DNA from 3 places in the Neomoorella thermoacetica genome. Region 2 is predicted to be linked to each of the others. Evidence: riboswitches for the same ligand, from Rfam matches in the RefSeq annotation. Region 2 holds a riboswitch; each other region holds the start of a gene.

Region 1 (6,187 bases), 210 kb from region 2:
GGGCAACTCGCGCTTGGTGATCACCTCATCGATTAAACCATACTCCCGGGCTTCCCTGGCTGTCATAAAGTGATCCCGGTCGGTATCCCTGGCGATCTGTTCCAGGGGTTTACCGGTTATCTCACTTAAAATACGGTTCAAGTTGTCCCGTATGGCCAGAATCCTCTTGGCGTGGATCTCGATATCCACGGCCTGACCCTGGGTACCACCCATGGGCTGGTGAATCATGATTTCGCTGTTGGGGAGGGCAAAACGCTTGCCCTTGGCCCCTGCCGCCAGGAGGAAGGCACCCATACTGGCCGCCAGGCCGACGCAGATTGTGGAAACGTCGGGCCGGATATACTGCATGGTGTCAAAGATGGCCATGCCTGCCGAAATCGATCCCCCGGGGCTGTTTATATAAAGGTGAATATCCTTGTCGGGATCCTCGGCCTCCAGAAAAAGCATCTGGGCAATGACCAGGTTGGCTACATGATCGTCAATGGCACTCCCCAGGAAAATGATCCTGTCCTTCAATAGGCGGGAATAGATATCATAAGCCCGTTCGCCCCTGCTGGTCTGCTCGACAACCATTGGTACCAGAACTGACACTGCCAACACACCTCCACGTTAAAATCGTTCAGAGATCACAGTTAAGCCGGCGTAGCTTCCGCTGTTTCTGCTGTTTCCCCTGCCGCGCCCTGTTCCCGGGGCGGTACGGGCTTGCTGTGCTCTACCAGAAAATCTATGGTCTTTTTAATCATTATATCGTATTTCAGGACGGACAAGTCGCCCAAATTCTTCCGTACAGTATCCGGATCTTGCCGGAAAATCCTGGCCATCCTCTCGATTTCGGCATCAATCTCTTCCTGGCTGGGCTGGATATTTTCAGCTTTGGCAATAGCTTCCAGAACCAGTTCCGTTTTTACGTCCCTTTCGGCCCCGGGCCGGAATTCTTTTTCTAAATCACCAATAGTCTTGTCAGTGTTCTTTAAGAACTCCTCCAGGGTCATCTTCTGGGCCTGTAGGTTGCGCTCAAGTTCCCGGATCCGGGCATCGATACGCCGTTCCACCATAACTTCCGGGAGTTCCACCGTGGCCGCAGCGACAGCCTTTTCCACCACGGCCTGCCGAACTGCGGCTTCAACTCGCTGTTTCTGGCTTTCCTCCAGGCGCCGGCGGATATCCTGGCGCAGGTCCGCCAGGGTCTCGCACTCGCTCACATCTTTGGCAAACTCATCATCAAGGGGAGCCAGTTTCTTACGTTTTATCCCCCGCACGGTGACCTGGAAAACGGCTTCTTTACCGGCCAGATCCTTTTCGTGGTAGTCGGAAGGGAAAGTGACATTAACGGTGCGTTCTTCATTTACCCTGGCACCAACCAGTTGCTCCTCAAAACCGGTTATAAAGGTGCCTGAACCCAGCTCCAGGGGGTAGTTGTTCCCTTCCATTCCCGGGTAAGGCTGGCCGTCCACGGTGCCCTTGAAGTCAATGGTAACAATATCACCGGCTGCTGCCGGTTCGTCCTCGATTACCTCCAGCTCGGCATAACGCTCCTGCAGCCGCTTCAGGTAAGCATCGATATCGGCTTCTGTTACCTCTACTTCCTGGCGTTCCACCTCCAGGCCGGTGTAGGGACCAAGCTGGACTTCCGGTTTAACCTCCACCCTGGCTTTAAAAACCAGGGGTTCTCCATCTTCTACTTTAACTATCTCAACCTCCGGCCGGTCGATGGGTTCCAGCTGGTGTTCGGCCACAGCTTCTTCATAAGCCGGAGGAATAACAATCTCCGCTGCCTCGTTATAAATAGGCTCCTTGCCAATATATTGCTCCAGGATAAAGCGAGGGGCTTTGCCCTTCCTGAATCCTGGAATATTGACCTGCTTTACCAGTCGACGATATGCCTGGTCTATAGCCTTCTGGACTCTGGGGGCTTCAACTTCTACTTCCAGGAGTACCTGGTTTTTATCCAGTTTTTCTACGGCAGCCTTCATCTACTTATTTGCTCCTCCCTACTCCCGACTACTGGACGCCATTCATTATGACCATCCGTTTGTCTAAAAATACCTTCAGGATTTATTTCGCCGTGCCTGAAGCTTTTCCTGCTAAAATAATAAAAAATAGCCTGTGAAAGAGTACCTCGGACGGGTCAGGTCCGAGGTACTAATAAGCAAAAATATGGAGCGGAAGACGGGATTTGAACCCGCGGCCCTCGCCTTGGCAAGGCGATGCTCTACCACTGAGCTACTTCCGCCCGTTATTCGGTACCATCACGGCTTTCCGTAGCGATATATTAGCAAAAACCCCTGGCCCTGTCAAGCTCTCCTCCCCGGGCCGGGGCTATTTTCCTTGTTGCTGGCAGTTCCGGCAGAGGAGATGATTTCCACATCCGCCAGGGTAATCAAGCCCTGCTGGACCATCTCCCGGACCCGGGGCAACACGGCGTTTATCTTTTCGGGGCTGTCCACTGCCTCAACAAGAACCGGCAGATCGGCGGAGAGCTCCAGGAGGCGTGAGGCATACAGCTGCTTACGCTTGCCATATCCCTCGATACCACGGACTACAGTAACCCCAGCCAGGCCGGCGGCCTTTAATTCGAGAACCAGAGCATGGTAAAGGGCCATACCCTGCCACTTCATACCCTCCCCCAGATAAACCGTCAAACGCTTGGCCCTCGTGCCGGTCATACCCATCCCTCCAGCCTAAAATAAACTCCCTGCCGCCAGCCAGCCCAGCCAGGCCAGGAGCAAGCCTCCCAGAATGCTCCCCAGGCTGTAGGCCAGGGCCCGTTTACCCTCGCCATCGCCAATCATGGTGACGGTTTCATAGGTGAAGGTTGAAAAGGTAGTATAGGCTCCCACAAACCCTGTCCCCAAGGCCAGGGTCACGTTAGCCGGTAACCTTCCCTGGGGCAGGGCCAGGAGCAGGCCTAGCAGAAAGGCTCCGCTTAAGTTGACGAACAGGGTACCCAGGGGCCAGGTACCCCGGACGCGATTTCCCAGCCAGCGACTTAGCAGGAAACGGGCCAGGGTCCCGGCAATCCCGCCACAGCCTACATAGAGCCAGGCCATTACTCCTCCCCATCCTCCCTGGTTATTATACTACTCAATGCTTTTGAAGATAAGGGCAGGCGCGCTAAAAAAATACCGGTTTGCATACAGATAAGTCCCCCGGCCAGGGAAGCGAAGAGGTAAAGGAGGGCCAGGGGAATTTTTTCTCCCTGGAGCAGGTGGAGGGTTTCCACACTGAAGGTGGAAAAGGTGGTGAAGGCACCGAGCATCCCTGTAGTAAGCCCCAGGCGCAATTCCGGGCCCATGACCAGTCGTTCCAGGGTATAGGTCAGGATAAAGCCCATGGCCAGGCAACCGCCCAGGTTAATGATCCAGGTAGCCAGGGGAAAGGAACCTGGCCAGAGACGGTTGATAAAACTAGCCAGGAAATAACGGCCGACAGCGCCACAAAATCCTCCTACGGCAAGGTAAAGGTAGAGCATGGTGAATATCATTCCTCCCATGGCGGCAAAAAATAAACCCCTACCCCGGGGAAACTTTACCCCCCCGCGTAGGGGTCATCACTGCACCAGCGCAGATTTAAAGGGAACCCCATCCCTTGGGTATTAACCTTTTGCTAGAGTGATTCTATTCCACACTGGCGGCCATTTTCCTGCCGTATATCACCTACCGCCGTCGCTATAGCGACAAAAAACTCCCGGGCCGCCCGACCGATACCTGCCTGCTCATCAATCATGGCCGCCGTTTCCTCCGTAACCTCAACAGCTGCGCCAATGTCTCTATTTATCCCTGTAAAAAAAATCCCGGATATATCCGGGTGTGGTAGGGTATATATTTTAAAGGAGGTCAGAGGGCTTTGCTCAAGGTTTATGATAGCACGCGGTCGTTATAAACGTATTAAGCCACCTTTAAAATTAAATTAATTTTACACCGGCAAGCAATTTAACTTTATGTAGAAATCATAGCCTGCCCCGGTGGGTGTGTGGGCCGCGGCTAGCCTATCTTCGGTAAAAAACCCTGCTTTTTAGAGCAGGGTTTTGGTTACCACTTAAGCGGCAGGTATTGAGGAGGTAGTTGTAGTTGGCGCAGGGATGGAAGGAGGAGAGGTCGTGGTAGTGCTGGCTGTGTTGCCGGCTGTGGACACAGTGTCCGTACCTGCTGGAACTTCTGTAGCAGTCGGGCTGGTGCTCGGTGACGTTGCCGGAGTCGTGGAGGTCGCCTCTCCCTCGCCTTCTTCAACATCAATGTCGCCAGTGGCGTCATTATAATTTACTTTTTCTTTAAATACTTCACTCAAGAACCTCAAGGGCACAAAAGTACGGTTGCTGATTAATAGAGCTGGCACATCCAAATTTATTTTTGTGCCATTAACGGTTACTTCCGCGCTGCCGGGGATAAGTACTACCGTAACTCCATTTTTGGCTATAGTCACGGCATTTGTTGCCTCATCCCAGTTAACAGTTGCGCCCAGACCTTCCGTAACCGCTCTGACAGGGATCAGGGTGCGGCCGGCTTTAATCACTGGCGGCACATCAAAATTAATTTCTTTATTTTTAACCCGGATTCGGCCCTGGAATTTTTCCAATCCAGCGTGTTGGGCTTCTTCACGTACCTGGATTTCTTCCCTTTGCCGCACCTCTTTTTTCAACTGTTGCTCAGAATGGTGAGAATCATTTTCCTGGGATTCTCCCTTGGCTTCCCGTTCCTGTTCGTTTAATCCATTTTCTTCTTCAATGTTTGCTTCTCCTTGTTCTCCCCTTTCTTGATCTTTCAATTCATCTCCTAATTGACTATCTTCTTCATGATTATTCCCCGTTCCCGACGCCATTACATACTTACCGGCCCCATGGTCACTGTTACCATTGCCCGGGCGGGCATAAGCCATCCCCGCCGGCAGAAGCAGGCTCGCTATGGCCAGCATACTGATTAATTTTTTGTACTTCATCCTGCATACCCCCTATAAAATTTTAAGACAACCCGCAAAAACCGTAGTTGCCCCTAATTGCCAGCAATATTCAAATTGGCTTATCCGGCAACCCGGCTGCCATGGCCTGTTGAGGCTTTAGGCCCGTGGCTTTGCGCCCCCGCCTTTCGGTCAGGTTCGCCTTTAGCGGTTTTCACAAATATTTATCGTCACTTTTAACTATTTTTTAACTGTCAGGGTGGTTGACTTTGAAAAATTAATATCAAACCCCATGGGCAAATTTAGTAAAAAAGGGTATAATAAATGATGTGTGTTTAGGCAAGAAAGGAGGACCGCTTTTTATGGCCCAGGAAACTTCCTCCTCGCGAGAACCGCTACGTAAAGCCGATGTAAACATAAAATTATCTGAATTTGAAATCCCCCCCATGCAGGACATCTTGTTCGTTGGTAAAAAAGCACCTATCGGTCCCGAAGCCGTAAGGCGTATGGTAGATGCAGTTTCGCCGGAACAATATGAGATAGTACGCCTAAACCATGAGACTTTCGAAGCCGTAGTAGTAAAAAAATCTTTATTAAGGCTTCTCCCTAAAGAAAAGCTTCTCCCAGTAGTAATCGAAGAAAGTAACCGCATCGCCGACGATAAAATGGTGCTTAAGGCCCAGATAAATATTACCATCCAGGTCAGCAGGACGGTGGATTTGTAGTGCCCACGGTAAAAAGCCTTATAAGCGAGAAGCTTTATACAATTGACCCGTTAGCAAGCGTCGGTCGGGCGGCCGCTATTATAGAACGCTATGGTATAGGCAGCCTCCCGGTAGTAGAAGAGGGAAAACTGGTAGGCATTATCACTTCCAGGGATGTCAGGAGGTTTCACCCAAACCGGCTGGTTGCCGATGCCATGACGAGAAAAGTGATCACCATATCACCAACAGCTTCCCTGACAGAAGCACAAAAATTAATGGTCAAGAATAAGATTGAGCGTCTGGTAGTTACCTCGGAAAGCAACATTGTTGGTATAATTACCTACGCCCAGATCATGCTGGAATTGGGCAAATATACCGATAGCCTTACGGGTTTAAACAAAGCCGAAATCTTTTATGAAAAAGCCCTGGAGTTATTAAGACGAGGCCAGGAGATAGCAATAATCTTTCTGGATTTGGATAACTTTGGGGGTATTAATAAAGAATACGGCCATATTTATGGTGACAATGTCCTGCGCCAGGCCACTATAATCTTAAAAAATTTAATTAACATGAATGAGGATACCCTGTGC
Region 2 (6,187 bases):
AGGACGCTTGTCAAACCGGCCAGGGCGCCGGTGCCCACAATAAGGGAAGCTCCACGGACGCCGGCAGCCAGCAGGCCGGTGGTCACCGGGGAAGGGGTGTTCAAGTTGGTGTAGGGCGTCAAACCAGTCAGAACAATGGTAACGGCCACATATAATATAGTGGCGAGGGCCAGGGAGCCGATGATTCCCAGGGGTAATTCCCGTGCCGGGTCGCGCACCTCCTCGGCGGCAGTAGCCACGGCATCGAAGCCGATGTAGGCGAAAAAGATAATAGCCGCCCCGTGGACGACACCGGTGACGCCGAAGGGGAGGAAGGGGTGCCAGTAGGCCGGGTTTACCCGCGGGGCGCCTAAGGCCAGGAAGGCCAGGATCACCAGGATTTTTACCCCGACGATAATCTTATTAGTCCGGGCACTGGTGGTGGTGCCGACAATGGCCACTCCGGTCATAACGACGGTGATCAAGATAGCCGGCAGGTTAACCAGGCCGCCGCTTAAGGGAGAATTGACCAGGGCCCGGGGCAGAAAGACCCCCACAGACGCCAGCATATCGGTGATGTAACCGCTCCAGCCTACAGCCACGGCCCCCGAGGCCACCAGGTATTCCAGTACCAGGTTCCAGCCCACGAGCCAGGCGATAATCTCGCCCAGGGAAGCGTAAGCATAGGTATAGGCGCTGCCGGTCACCGGGATCATGGCGGCCATTTCAGCGTAAACGAGGGCCGCCAGGCCTGCCGCCAGGCCGGAGAGGATAAAGGAGAAAACCAGGGCCGGGCCGGCGTAGTTGGCGGCAGCCACTCCCGTCAGGACAAAAATCCCGGAGCCGATAATTGCCCCTACACCCAGGGCGACTAGTTCCGGCGTGCCAATGCTCCGCTTGAGCTTTTGATTGTCTCCAGCTTCCTGCATCAGGTCAGCTATTTTTTTGGTTCGCCAGATGCCCATTTTTTCCCTCCTCCCGGATAACTGTAGTCTTATTATGTACCTGGCGGCGGTACCTATGCGGGCAGGATTTTCCGGGAAGCCTTTTATTGTTAAAGGTGCAACCTGCCCATCATCCTGGTCAGGGGCGGTACCCTCTGTAAGGGTTAATTTTTCATGATTACAGCAGGAGAAAGGGTGAGGCTGTCGAAATAAAGGGCGAGGCGGTGGAACGTTTTGCCCAAGAGGATAGTGGGGATGGCAGTCTTAAGCCTCGCCATCCTGGCTTTCTTTTTTTATCCCCGGCTCGTCCCGGAGCCGGCGGCGATTGCGACGGATGCTACTTTCAAACAGGTGGTCCTGGACCCACCGCCCCTGGAAGCAGACGGGCAGGTACTCGTTTCGGCGGGGGATTTTCTACCCCTGGCCGGCGGCAGCGCCGACTGGTATAATGGCCAGGGCGTCCTCAGGGGGGCGGGGAGCGCCAGAGTTGTTGCCGGCAGCCCGGTGGCTACCCTCAACGGCGAGCCCCGGCAGCTCAAAGTACCCCCCCGCCTGGTGGGCGATAAACTCTACATCCCCCTCCAGCTGGCCCTGGCAGTGCTGGGGACTTCGAGTAGCCAGGGGGGATCTGACCTGCCCCTGCCGCCCCTCCGGGGCAGCACAGGGGTCCGTTTTCGTTACTACCCCGTCTACGACCTCCAGGCCCGTTACGACCCGGCCAGCGGCGAGATTCAGGGAGAACTGCTCCTGGCTTACCAGAATCCTTTCCTCACTCCTTTGCGGCAGCTCAATTTCAACCTCCCGGCCAATGCTCCCTTCGGTAATGGCGCCAGCCTGGCGGTCACCAGGGCGGTCGTAAACAACCGGCCGGTGGCGGTACACTTCAAGGGCAGCCGGTTGGAGGTGCCCCTACCACGGGCCCTGGCCCCTAGGGAGACCCTTTCCGTGGTCCTTTCCTTTAAGACTATAGTACCGCCGGGGGATATGCGCCTGGGCCGGGATGGGAACCTGAGCACGGTATCCGGCTGGTACCCTATCCTGGCTCCCCCCACGGAGGATACCTGGGCCGGGGTGGCCGGTACGGCCTATGGCGACCCTTACTTCGCCGGCGCAGCCTATTACCTGGTGCGGCTCACCCTGCCATCCGGCTATCAGGTCCTGGCCAGTTCCCGGCTGACGGGACGCCAGGAAAGGGGAGAATGGACAGACTGGTCTTTTAATAGCGACCAGCCGGTACGGGAGTTTGCCTTTACAGCGGCCCCGGACTGGCAATTCACCACCCGCCAGGCGGGCAGGGTGCAACTGGTAGTTGCGTCCCGGGGGGAGATGGCGCCGGCGGTCCTGGATGTCGCCGCCCGCGCTCTGGAGTTTTTCCAGAAGCTCTATGGACCTTATCCTTACAGCTACCTGCATATAGCCTTTGTCCCCCTGGACAACCTGGCCGGCATGGAATACCCTGGCCTGTTGCTCCTGAGCAACCGCAAACCATATAACCCTGCCGTAGTCGTTCACGAGGTCGCCCACCAGTGGTGGTACAATCTGGTGGGTAACGACACCCGGCAGGCGGCCTGGATTGACGAGGGCTTGGCCGAGTACAGCACCCTCCTGTTTTACCGGCACTTCGATCCCGGCCTTTATCAGGCCAAACTGGCCGAGATTACCCAACTCGCTGCCCGCACCGGTGCGCCCATCAACCTCCCCCTGGAGGAATACGGTAGCGAACAGGACTACCGCCAGGCTGTCTACAACCGGGGGGCGATGTTCTGGCTGGAACTGGAAAGGATGGCCGGTGAAGAACAATTAAAGGAGGCCCTGGCCTATGTCCAGCGCTATTACCGTTACGAGATTATCCCGCCCAGGGCCCTGCTGACAATTATTACGTATTATGGCAAGCTAGATTCCAACAATTTCAGTCCATTTTTACGGAACAAATAACCCCGGCCGGCGTCTAATAATATGGAAGCACGAAGAGGGGCGACCGGAATGAGCCAGGTAGTTAAATATGTGGCGGAGTGCTGGTCCTGGGGAAACCGGGTGTTCAGGCAACCCTGGCGGCCGGATTGGCCGGTAATTATCCTGCGCCTGGAGCAATTTGCAACCCTGGTGGGGCTGGTGGCAGTTATTATGACCGCCGGCGGTGACAGCCTGGTCCGGTCTGCCGGGAAGCCGGGGGTTCATTTCCCGGCCGCGCCAACACCACCCGGCCAGTACCTGGAGGCGGTAAAACAGCCGGTAATGACCATTTCTCCGGTTGTCCCGGCGGTGGCAAAAGGGGAAACGGCTTTCACCCCGGGTGACCAGCCTGGGGGGTGGGGGAGCAGCCCGCCGGGTGCAGCCCCGCCCCGGCAGGACCTCCAGCCCTTACGCCAGGTAGCTGGTGCCGGCCACCGGGTGGCCATTACCTTTGACGATGGGCCCTCGCCAGGCTGGACGGATCGTTACTTGAAGGTCCTGGCGGCCATGGGGACCAGGGCCACCTTTTTCATGGTCGGCAGCCAGGCGGTAGCCCACCCGGATCTGGTCAAGGCCGTTCTGGCCGGCAATAACGAGGTGGCCAGCCACTCCTGGCGTCATGCCAACCTGAGCATGGTTTCCCGGGAAGCGGCTCGGGAGGACTTAAGCCAGACCGCCAGCGCCCTGGCCGCCATTACGGGCCAGAAGGTCAAGTATTTCCGGCCTCCCTATGGCGCTATGGGGCCTAACCTCCTGGCTGCGGCCGGGGACGTGGGTGAGAAGACCGTCACCTGGAGCGTCGATCCCCGGGACTGGTCCAATCCCGGCCCCCAGGCGATCATCCAGCGGGTTATGGCCAATGTCCGCGACGGCAGCATTATCCTTCTCCATGAGGCCCACCCCGGTACCCTGGTCGCCCTGCCGATACTCATTAAAGAACTCCGTGACCGGGGCTATGAAATAGTGACCGTATCGGAACTTATTGCCGCCGGTAAAATCCCCTAAGACCCGGCGTCTCTACCGGCCCTCATGCGGCTCCCCGTAGTGAACCCCCGCACCTTGCCCCAACCTTCATTTACATTGTTCGCTGGTTGGGGCGTCGGCCCCCTGGGGGCCCCTCCTGCAAATAGCCTTACCGCCCGCCGGCAATTTCTCTCCTGGTATATCTTGCATATTCTTCCTCTCCTGCGGTATAATAAGGGCGAAAAAAGGAAAAATTCCCCGAAAGGGCAAACCTGCTGAAAGGCAGGGGCGCAAAACTAGAGGGTCTACAGCCTTCACGGGCCATGACAGCCAGTTACCACGGGTGGAACGGGGCTACCCAGGGGGTAGCCTTTTAAATTTTGTCCAGGCAGGAGGAGGGTTCTTATGAGGTTTAAACTATTTAAAAAAAAGGGACTGCAGGTAGAAGGGCCGGACCCCCGGGCTCAAAAGAAGGCCCGGGCCGGAGGGAAGACGGGCGGTTTCTTCAGCCGCTTGAGCCTGGGGGTCAGGCTGGCGACCGGGTTCTGCCTGGTCATCGCCATTTTTGTCGCGGTGGTCATTTACGTCAATTTTAACCTCTTGCAGGTAGCCGCCCTTACCAACAGGGTAACTATCATGTACAACCAGGGCATGCTCTATAACGAGATGACCAGTTCCATCTGGGACGCTTACCGGCGGGCTACCGATTACATAATCAATGGTTCCCAGACCCACGCCTTGGGCTTTGACGACGCCATGAAGCGCTTTGATACCGCCCGCGCCCAGCTAGAAGGGCAACAACTCGACAGCCAGACGGCCGGCTACCTGACGGCCATGGCGCAGGCTGCCAAGAGTTTTACTGACACCTTCAAAAACAGCATCTTGAACACCAGCCAGAGTGACCGCATGGCGGCCCTGCCCATCCTGAGCTTCCAGATGGGGGCCTCCCTGGATAACATCAATAACATCGGTACCCATATGAACAAGGGTATAAGCGAAGAAACCGCCGCGGCGGAAGAACAACTGGCTGCCGCCGTCCGGAACGCCCGGGCCACCCTGCTCTCTGGATTAATCCTGTCCCTGCTCCTGGGCCTGGCGATCGCCTGGTTTATCAACCGCATGGTGGGCCGTTCCCTGGGCCAGGTGGCGGCCTATGCCGCCCGGGTGGCCGAGGGGGACCTCACGGCCGAACCCCTTCATATCACCAGTAAAGACGAGGTCGGCAAGCTGGCTGCGGCCTTCAATACCATGGGCGAAAACCTGCGCCAGCTCATCAGCCGCGTGCGCGACATGACCGGCCAGGTGGCTTCCGCCAGCCAGGACCTGGTCCGGATGTCCCAGGAAGTAGGAGATGCCGTCCGCCAGGTAGCCGCCACCGTTCAGGAAATGGCCAAAGGGGCCGAAGACCAGGCCCAGCAGGTCAGCGAGACGGCGACAGCCACCGACGGCCAGGCGGCCAAGGTAGAGGAGGTCCACCGCGACACCGAGGATATGGCTGCTGCTTCCGATCAGGTGGCGGCCAGGGCCGCCGAAGGGGCCAGAGCCGTGGCCGAGGCCACGGATCAGATGGCGGCCATATCCCAGCGTATGGAGCGCATGGCCCGCGCCGTCGAGGAACTGGGCAACCGTTCCCAGCAAATCGGCCAGATTGTCGGCGTCATCTCCGGCATCGCCGAGCAGACCAACCTCCTGGCCCTCAACGCCGCCATTGAGGCGGCCCGGGCCGGCGAGCAAGGACGGGGTTTCGCCGTGGTCGCCGAAGAGGTACGTAAACTGGCCGAGCAATCAGCCGGGGCTACCAAGCAGATCGTGGAGCTGGTCCAGGAGATCTAGCGGGAGACTGAACAAGTGGTCGCCAGTATGGCCGAGGGTTCCCGGGACGTCCAGCAGGGTACCGAGGTGGTGGCCCGCACCGGCAAAGCCTTCAGCGCCATCGACCAGGCCATCCATACCCTGGTAGGCAAGATTAAAAACGTGGCCGAAAAGGCGGAAGACATGTACGCCGGTTCCCGCCAGGTCAAGGAACGAGTAGAGAGCATTGCCGCCGGCATCGAAGAAGCCGCCGCCAGCACCCAGCAGGTTTCGGCCTCCACGGAAGAGCAATCAGCGGCCGTGGATCAGATCAGCCAGGCGGCCCGGCAACTGGCAGCCGCCGCCAGTAACCTGGAGGAGGCTGTGGCCAGGTTTAAACTTTAGCCCGGGAGAAGGAAGCGTTAATATGGCGCGTACGCCCCTGGAGCGAGTCGTTTGCCCTGTAGCCTGGGAGAGTGAAACCTCCTGGCGTTTACCATGGGGTACGCGTTCCCGGCGCCACCGATAGGATGGGCACGGAAGTCCCGCCGGGGCCG
Region 3 (6,187 bases), 760 kb from region 2:
CGCCATGGTTGCCACTAGCAGGGCAATTCCCAGGGGTTTACGCCACTTACAGTTTATCATCTTCTCCCTCCTATCTTATTTTATCAGCAAGGTTTATTTTACTATGGAAGTATTGCGTTAAAGTTAAACACCAATTAAATCAAATTTAAGATAATGTAAAAATAACGTAAATTCCCGTCAGGCTTTTAGCCTCAATAAACGCAAGGGGGAGGCTCGATATACAACCCACCCTGCGATATTATTAAGTTCTACCGGCCCTAACCTGTTGCCCCAGGAGGGCCACCGGTCCTACGGCCAGTAGCCTGCCGCTGACAAAGATTCCCACCCGGTCGCAGATCTGCTAAACCTAGTGCAGCAGGTGGGAGGATATAAGGATGGTCTTACCCCTTTCCCGGGAGAGGCGGACAATAAGGGAGAGCAACTCCCGCACGCCCTCGGGATCAATACCCAGGGTGGGCTCGTCGAGGATAATAATGGTTGGATCTTTTAGGATAACGTCGGCGATGCCCAGACGCTGTCGCCGGTTTCCTTCCTGTTCCCGGCTCCCCCGCTGTCACGCCACGCCCTTATCCAAAAGAAAAACCTGGCGTCTGCCAGGTTAGGATACCCGAGCGTTAATACAGCTCATTAGCCGTTTCAGGTTGGCTGGTCCGCCTCGCTACAAGAGAGGGTACCCCGGTAGCGGTTTCTTTTTAAGGTGCGGGTTCGACGGCGCTGCGGCTACCGTTAATCTCATAGCAATACGAGATGGGCATGGCCTTTTTCATGGTATTGACCATGCCACAGTATTTACTCAAGGATAACTCAATGGCCTGCTTAACCTGGCTCTCGGGCAGGTCAGGCCCCTCCAGGCGGTAAATAAGGGTAGCGGAGGTGAAAACCTTTGGGTCAGTCGTCGCCCGGTCGGCCTCGACATCAATGGCAAAGGAAGTCAGGGAGAGACGCTTTTTCTGCAGGATAGTCAGGACATCCAGGGCCGTACAGCCGGCCATACCCATGAGGAGGACTTCGGAGGGCCTGGCCCCCTGGTTCTGGCCACCGTGATCCGTACCGGCATCCATGGCAACCGGCTGGCCGGAAGCCCCCACGCCCTTGAGACGCATTTTTTCCCCTTCCCACGTTACGGTGACTTGCATTTTTTACCCTCCTACTACTATTTTTTGCTATTATACACCTGCTGTCACCGGGGAGCAAGGTTATGGCCGCGGTGCCGGAGTTTTAAACGGCCCGGACGATCGCTTCGTCCCTGTGAGGGTCAATGCAGGAAATTAAGGTACTGAATATAGGTTGAAAAGACCACCGCCTGGTCATACTGGCGGTGGTTCCTGTTTAATCTGCAAGTCGCCTGAGGAGGTCATGGATTAAAATTTCTACCTGGCCGCAAATCATGCGCCTGAGGTAACGTTTTTCCCCTTCCGGCAGCAAACCCAGGTATTCCGTCATCAAGTTTTCGAGGGCATTGAGGTTAACAAGTGTGTCTTTTTCCTGCCGGACACCATCCTCCCCTGGGCCCGGACAGGGGCTGGCATTAGTCCTTTCCAGCATCACAGCTTAAATCGGGCAATGAGCTGCTGCAGTTCCTGCCCCAGGCTGGCCAGGGCATTGGCCGAGGCGGCGATTTCCTCCACCGTGGCGCTCTGTTCTTCGGTACTGGCCGATATCTCTTCAGCTGCCGCCGCATTCTCCTCGGCTATTGCCGACACCCCCTGGATAGCTTCCGTAATTTTCCGGGCCTCATTGTTTATCTGCTCCGTTGCGGCGGCTATTTCTTCGATGCCCTTGACCATGGCCTTTACCTTCTGAGAGATGTTCTGGAATACCTCGTTGGCATGATTAACGGCATCCTGCTGGGCGTCGACAATGACTTTAGCCTTATCCATTTCTGCCACCGCCCCCTGGGCCTCGTCCTGGATCTTCTGGACAATCTGGCCGATCTCACTCGCTGCCTGGGCCGAACCTTCGGCCAGTTTGCGCACTTCTTCAGCGACTACGGCAAAACCCCGCCCGTGTTCTCCGGCCCGGGCTGCCTCGATGGCCGCATTCAAGGCGAGCAGGTTGGTCTGGTCGGCAATGCTGGTGATTGTTTCCAGGATCTGACCCACCTCCCGTGCCCCCCGGGCCAGCTTATTGATAGCTTCGCTGACAGCTTGCGCTGCCTGCAGGTTTTCCGCCATCTTGTCGTTCTGGTTTTCCATAGACGCCAGGCCGTCGTCCACCAGCTCCCCGGTTTGTTCCGAATACCTGGCCAGGGCTTCTACCCTGTCCCTGGTTGAGCCAATGGCACCGGTGATGTTATTGACCAATTCCGCTATATTCTGGGACTGGGTAGCCTGGTCGTTGGCGCCCCGGGCCATATCCTGAATGGCATTGGCCACCTGCTCCACCGACCGGGAAGCTTCCTCCGTAGAGGCGCTGAACTCCTGGGCGGAAGAGGCTATCTGGTTGGCGCTATCCTGAACTTTTTGGACTATGGACCGCAGGTTGGTGACCATAGTCTTTAACGATCGGCCTAAAGTCCCCAGCTCACCGTAGAAGTTGGTGTTAATGTCTACCTGCAGGTTGCCTGTGGCTAAAACATCGGCCTGCCCCGCCAGGGTGATAATGGGCCTGGCTATCTTTCGGCTGATATAAAAGGCCAGCAGGGCTATGAGGATGGCAGCAAGGGTAATAAGGATAATGTTAAAACGTTGCATGGCAGTGACCCCGGCGTATACTTCACTGGTGGGGGCCGTCATGGCTACTACCCAGCCGGTTGCTTTAACCGGGGCATAGGCGACCAGGTTCCGGACACCATTGCGGATATACTCATCTTCTCCTTCTTTATTTTGCAGCATTTTCTGGGCGACATTGTTCAGGCTCTGGGATTCAGTTTTCGTCAGGTTTTCGTTCAAAACTTTTTTAGCATCCGGGTGGGCCATGACCACGCCCGTGTTATCGAGCATGTAGGCGTAACCCGTCCGCCCGTACTTGCTGTTGTTTATCTGGTGTAATAGTGTCTGGCTGTCATAATGGGTACCCAGTATACCGATAATCCCCCCGGGCCCTTTAACCGGTACAGCTATGGTTATGCCCTCTTTGCCGGTGCTTCTATTGATAACCAAATTGGAAATAGCGGCCTTGCCTTTGATGGCCTGCTGGTAATAATCCCTATCGCTAATATTGACTTCTGGCCCGCTGGATGGAATTACCATACCGTTAGTCCCGGCAAAAAAAACTAAATTGGCATCAACCGTCTGCTCAGCTACCATCTTTACAAAAGCTCTAATTTGCTCTTTATCATTTGATTGCAGGACACTTGCAGTTGCATCCTTATCCATTTGCGTTAAACGGCTGTTAATCCAATCGTTCACATTTTCGGCCATACTGGTGGTAATTTGCCTTAGGGTCAAATAGGTGTTAGCTGTAAATTGGGCCTTACTGAAATAAAAGTTAACCAGGCTGATAATAATGGCTGGTATCAAGGATAAAATAAGGAACAGCGCTAGTAACCGGCTGCTAATACTATCGGCGATTTTAAGCTTCATAATCGTCTTCCCTTCTCGAATATAATTTGGCTAAGCTGGCCATGCACTGTAATTAAAGCCGAATTAATCATGACTGTCATCTGGCATTGTCCCGCATGGTTCCTTAGCAGGTCGTGTATCAGAACCAAATAATAAAAGCCTCCGCACCGGAAGCTCCCTCCTTTCCGTTACGGTAGCAAAAAGAAGTACCCCGGCTACCGGCAACCTGGCAACCATAGCCCTTGTCGGGCTTTAGGCCCATGGCTTTGCGTCCCTGCCTTTCGACAGGTTTGCCCTTTGTTGATGGTTAAGTTTACACATATCGACAAATTATGGACCCAAGCGACAAGTATTATAACATGTTATTCAAGGATTTGCAACGATTCTAAAATAACGTTCCATAATTAAATTGGTTCTTAAAGATTCAAAAATACCGTGGTTTTGTTTGTAATAAATCTTCTTCAGGTCGAGGTGCATTCCCATGGAGCCTTATCCCAGCGCAGGCCGCGGTAAGTGGGGTGACGGAGGCGGCCGTCCGGGGTCAGCTCCAGGTACTCCACCGTACAAACCAGCCGGGGTTGCACCCACCGGGGCTTCCTTAGCTCCGGGATGTTTTCCTTAAAAGGCGGCGGCCCGGGCTGGAGCTGCTGCAACTCTACCAGCAACTTCTTTTCCTCCTGCCGGTCAAAGCCTGTACCCACCTTGCCGCGGTAAACCAGCTGCCCCTCCCGGCATTCCGCCAGGATGAGGGACCCCAGGAGACGCCCGCCGGCTCCCGGTTCATAGCCGGCAATAATAAACTCCCCCGCCCGGGTGTGCCTGAATTTGCGCCATCGGGGTGAGCGTTTACCGGGGAGGTAAGGGCTGTCCAGTTCCTTGGCCATCACTCCTTCCAGCCCCTGGCCAACACAGGCCTCATAGAACTTCATACCATAGTTTTCAATAAAACTGGAGACAATCAGGTTCTCCCCCGGCGCTAATGCCTCCTGAAGCCTTTCTTTGCGCCAGCGGAGGGGCTCCGGCATAATGTTTTCGCCCTGGTAATAAAGGAGGTCAAAGGCGACAAAGATGGCCGGCATGCGCCTGGCCGCCTGCCTTACTTTAAGGGGGTCTCCCAGGCGGCCCCTCCCCTGGAGGAGGCTGAAGGAAGGCTTGCCATCCTTCCCGGGGACGATAATCTCCCCGTCCAGTACTGCCGGTTGCCCTTTTACCCGCTGGTGGAGGCTGGCCAGTTCGGGAAAGGTGGGTGTAATGTTCAGGAGGTTGCGGGATTGGAGGAGGGTTTGTCCCTCAAGGTAGGCCAGGCAACGATAGCCGTCCCATTTTATTTCATACAAGAAATCCGGGGAATCGAAGGGCCTGCTGATTACGGCGAGCATAGGCCTGATCTGGAACAGGGGCAGGCCGGCTCCGGTAGTGGTCATGAAGTTTTGCGCCGGCGGCGGGGCTTGCGGTCCTCGACGTCGGCAGCAACTTTCTCCTTTTCCTGCCTGACCAGTTCGATGCTGGCTTTCAGGGCCTCCATGAGATCGACTACTTTGCCGGCCTCCGGCCGGGCCGGAACCTCTACTTCTTCCCCGGCGATTTTGGCTTCGATGACCTGGAGCAGGGCCTGGCGGTAGGTGTCCGTATATTTCTCCGGCTGGAAACTGGTTGCCATGCTCTTGATCAGGGTAACAGCCATCTTCACCTCGTTCTCGCGGAGGTTCACCTGGAAGTCCAGTTCCGGCATCCCGGTTACAGGTCTTACCTCCCGGGGGTAAAACATGGTGCTCATTACCAAGGCCGGGCCATAGACCCTGACCGTCGCCAGGGATTCCCGGCTCCGGATAGTTACCCGGGCGACGGCCACCTTGCCCGTCTCCTCCATAGCCTTTTTCAAGAGGAGATAAGGCTTCTGGCCCATGTCGGCCGGGGCCAGGTAGTAAGAGCGGGAGAAGTAGATAGGGTCGATTTCCTCCAGGTCGACGAAGTCCATGATGTTAATGCTCCTGGTTTTTTCGGCGGGAATAGCCTCCAGGTCTTCCTCCCGCAAGATTACATACTTGCCCTTTTCGTATTCATAGCCGCGTGCTATCTCCTCCGGCGGTACCTCCACCTGGCAGTAGGGGCAGTACTTCCGGTACTGGATGGGTGTTTTGCAACGGGTATGCAGGTAATTGAACTTGAGGTCGTTGCTCTCGGTGGCCGGGTAGAGCTTCACCGGCACATTGACCAGGCCGAAGCTGATGGCGCCTTTCCACAGGGGCCGCATGGCTCTCACCTCAGGCTTTTCCCTAGTATCTCCATCCGGCCGGGTGGCAATACGGCAAAAAGAAAAGCCCGGGCGCCCCGGGCCGGCCAGGATCGGCACAACTATTCCAGTTCGGTTACAAAGGCCCGGAGTCTTTCCAGGCCGGCTTCGATCTGGTCCATGGAGGTGGCATAGGAGAGGCGCAGGTAAGGTTCGGCGCCGAAGGCGACGCCCGGTACCACTGCCACCTGGAATTCATTCAGCAGGGCTGTAGCGACATCGGTGGAGTTGCCCAGGACCCGACCCCGGAATTTGCGGCCGAACAACTTGCCGATATAGGGGAAAACGTAGAAAGCACCGCCGGGCTGGTTGCATTCGATGCCCGGTAACTCCCGCAGGCCCGCCAGGATGCGGTTGCGGCGTTGTTCAAACTCGCGACGCATCATTTCCA

What was found. A riboswitch is a leader RNA that binds a small molecule or an ion and turns the genes downstream of it on or off. The one in region 2 is predicted to bind cyclic di-GMP.
Region 1: another riboswitch for cyclic di-GMP. It lies ahead of MOTHE_RS02290 (stalk domain-containing protein); the one in region 2 lies ahead of MOTHE_RS14075 (methyl-accepting chemotaxis protein).
Region 3: another riboswitch for cyclic di-GMP. It lies ahead of MOTHE_RS07180 (methyl-accepting chemotaxis protein); the one in region 2 lies ahead of MOTHE_RS14075 (methyl-accepting chemotaxis protein).

Annotation. Positions count from the first base shown of each region.
Region 1 covers NZ_CP012369.1:456,250-462,436, reverse strand. The annotation lists gene clpP (ATP-dependent Clp endopeptidase proteolytic subunit ClpP) at 1-591, opposite strand, end outside; gene tig (trigger factor) at 633-1,973, opposite strand; tRNA gene MOTHE_RS02310 (tRNA-Gly) at 2,159-2,233, opposite strand; gene MOTHE_RS02305 (DUF190 domain-containing protein) at 2,295-2,666, opposite strand; gene crcB (fluoride efflux transporter CrcB) at 2,682-3,050, opposite strand; gene crcB (fluoride efflux transporter CrcB) at 3,050-3,484, opposite strand; gene MOTHE_RS02290 (stalk domain-containing protein) at 4,039-4,935, opposite strand; cyclic di-GMP riboswitch class I at 5,019-5,106, opposite strand; gene MOTHE_RS02285 (hypothetical protein) at 5,256-5,618, shown strand; gene MOTHE_RS02280 (CBS domain-containing protein) at 5,618-6,187, shown strand, end outside.
Region 2 covers NZ_CP012369.1:664,994-671,180, forward strand. The annotation lists gene MOTHE_RS03295 (amino acid permease) at 1-944, opposite strand, end outside; gene MOTHE_RS03300 (M1 family aminopeptidase) at 1,179-2,858, shown strand; gene MOTHE_RS03305 (polysaccharide deacetylase family protein) at 2,907-3,881, shown strand; cyclic di-GMP riboswitch class I at 4,095-4,181, shown strand; gene MOTHE_RS14075 (methyl-accepting chemotaxis protein) at 4,245-5,672, shown strand; gene MOTHE_RS13435 (DUF5798 family protein) at 5,688-6,035, shown strand.
Region 3 covers NZ_CP012369.1:1,427,345-1,433,531, forward strand. The annotation lists gene MOTHE_RS07165 (ABC transporter substrate-binding protein) at 1-60, opposite strand, end outside; partial or broken gene MOTHE_RS14270 (AAA family ATPase) at 260-520, opposite strand; gene MOTHE_RS07170 (OsmC family protein) at 693-1,136, opposite strand; gene MOTHE_RS07175 (hypothetical protein) at 1,330-1,545, opposite strand; gene MOTHE_RS07180 (methyl-accepting chemotaxis protein) at 1,545-3,524, opposite strand; cyclic di-GMP riboswitch class I at 3,721-3,808, opposite strand; gene ligD (non-homologous end-joining DNA ligase) at 3,965-4,927, opposite strand; gene ku (non-homologous end joining protein Ku) at 4,924-5,757, opposite strand; gene MOTHE_RS07195 (pyridoxal phosphate-dependent aminotransferase) at 5,859-6,187, opposite strand, start outside.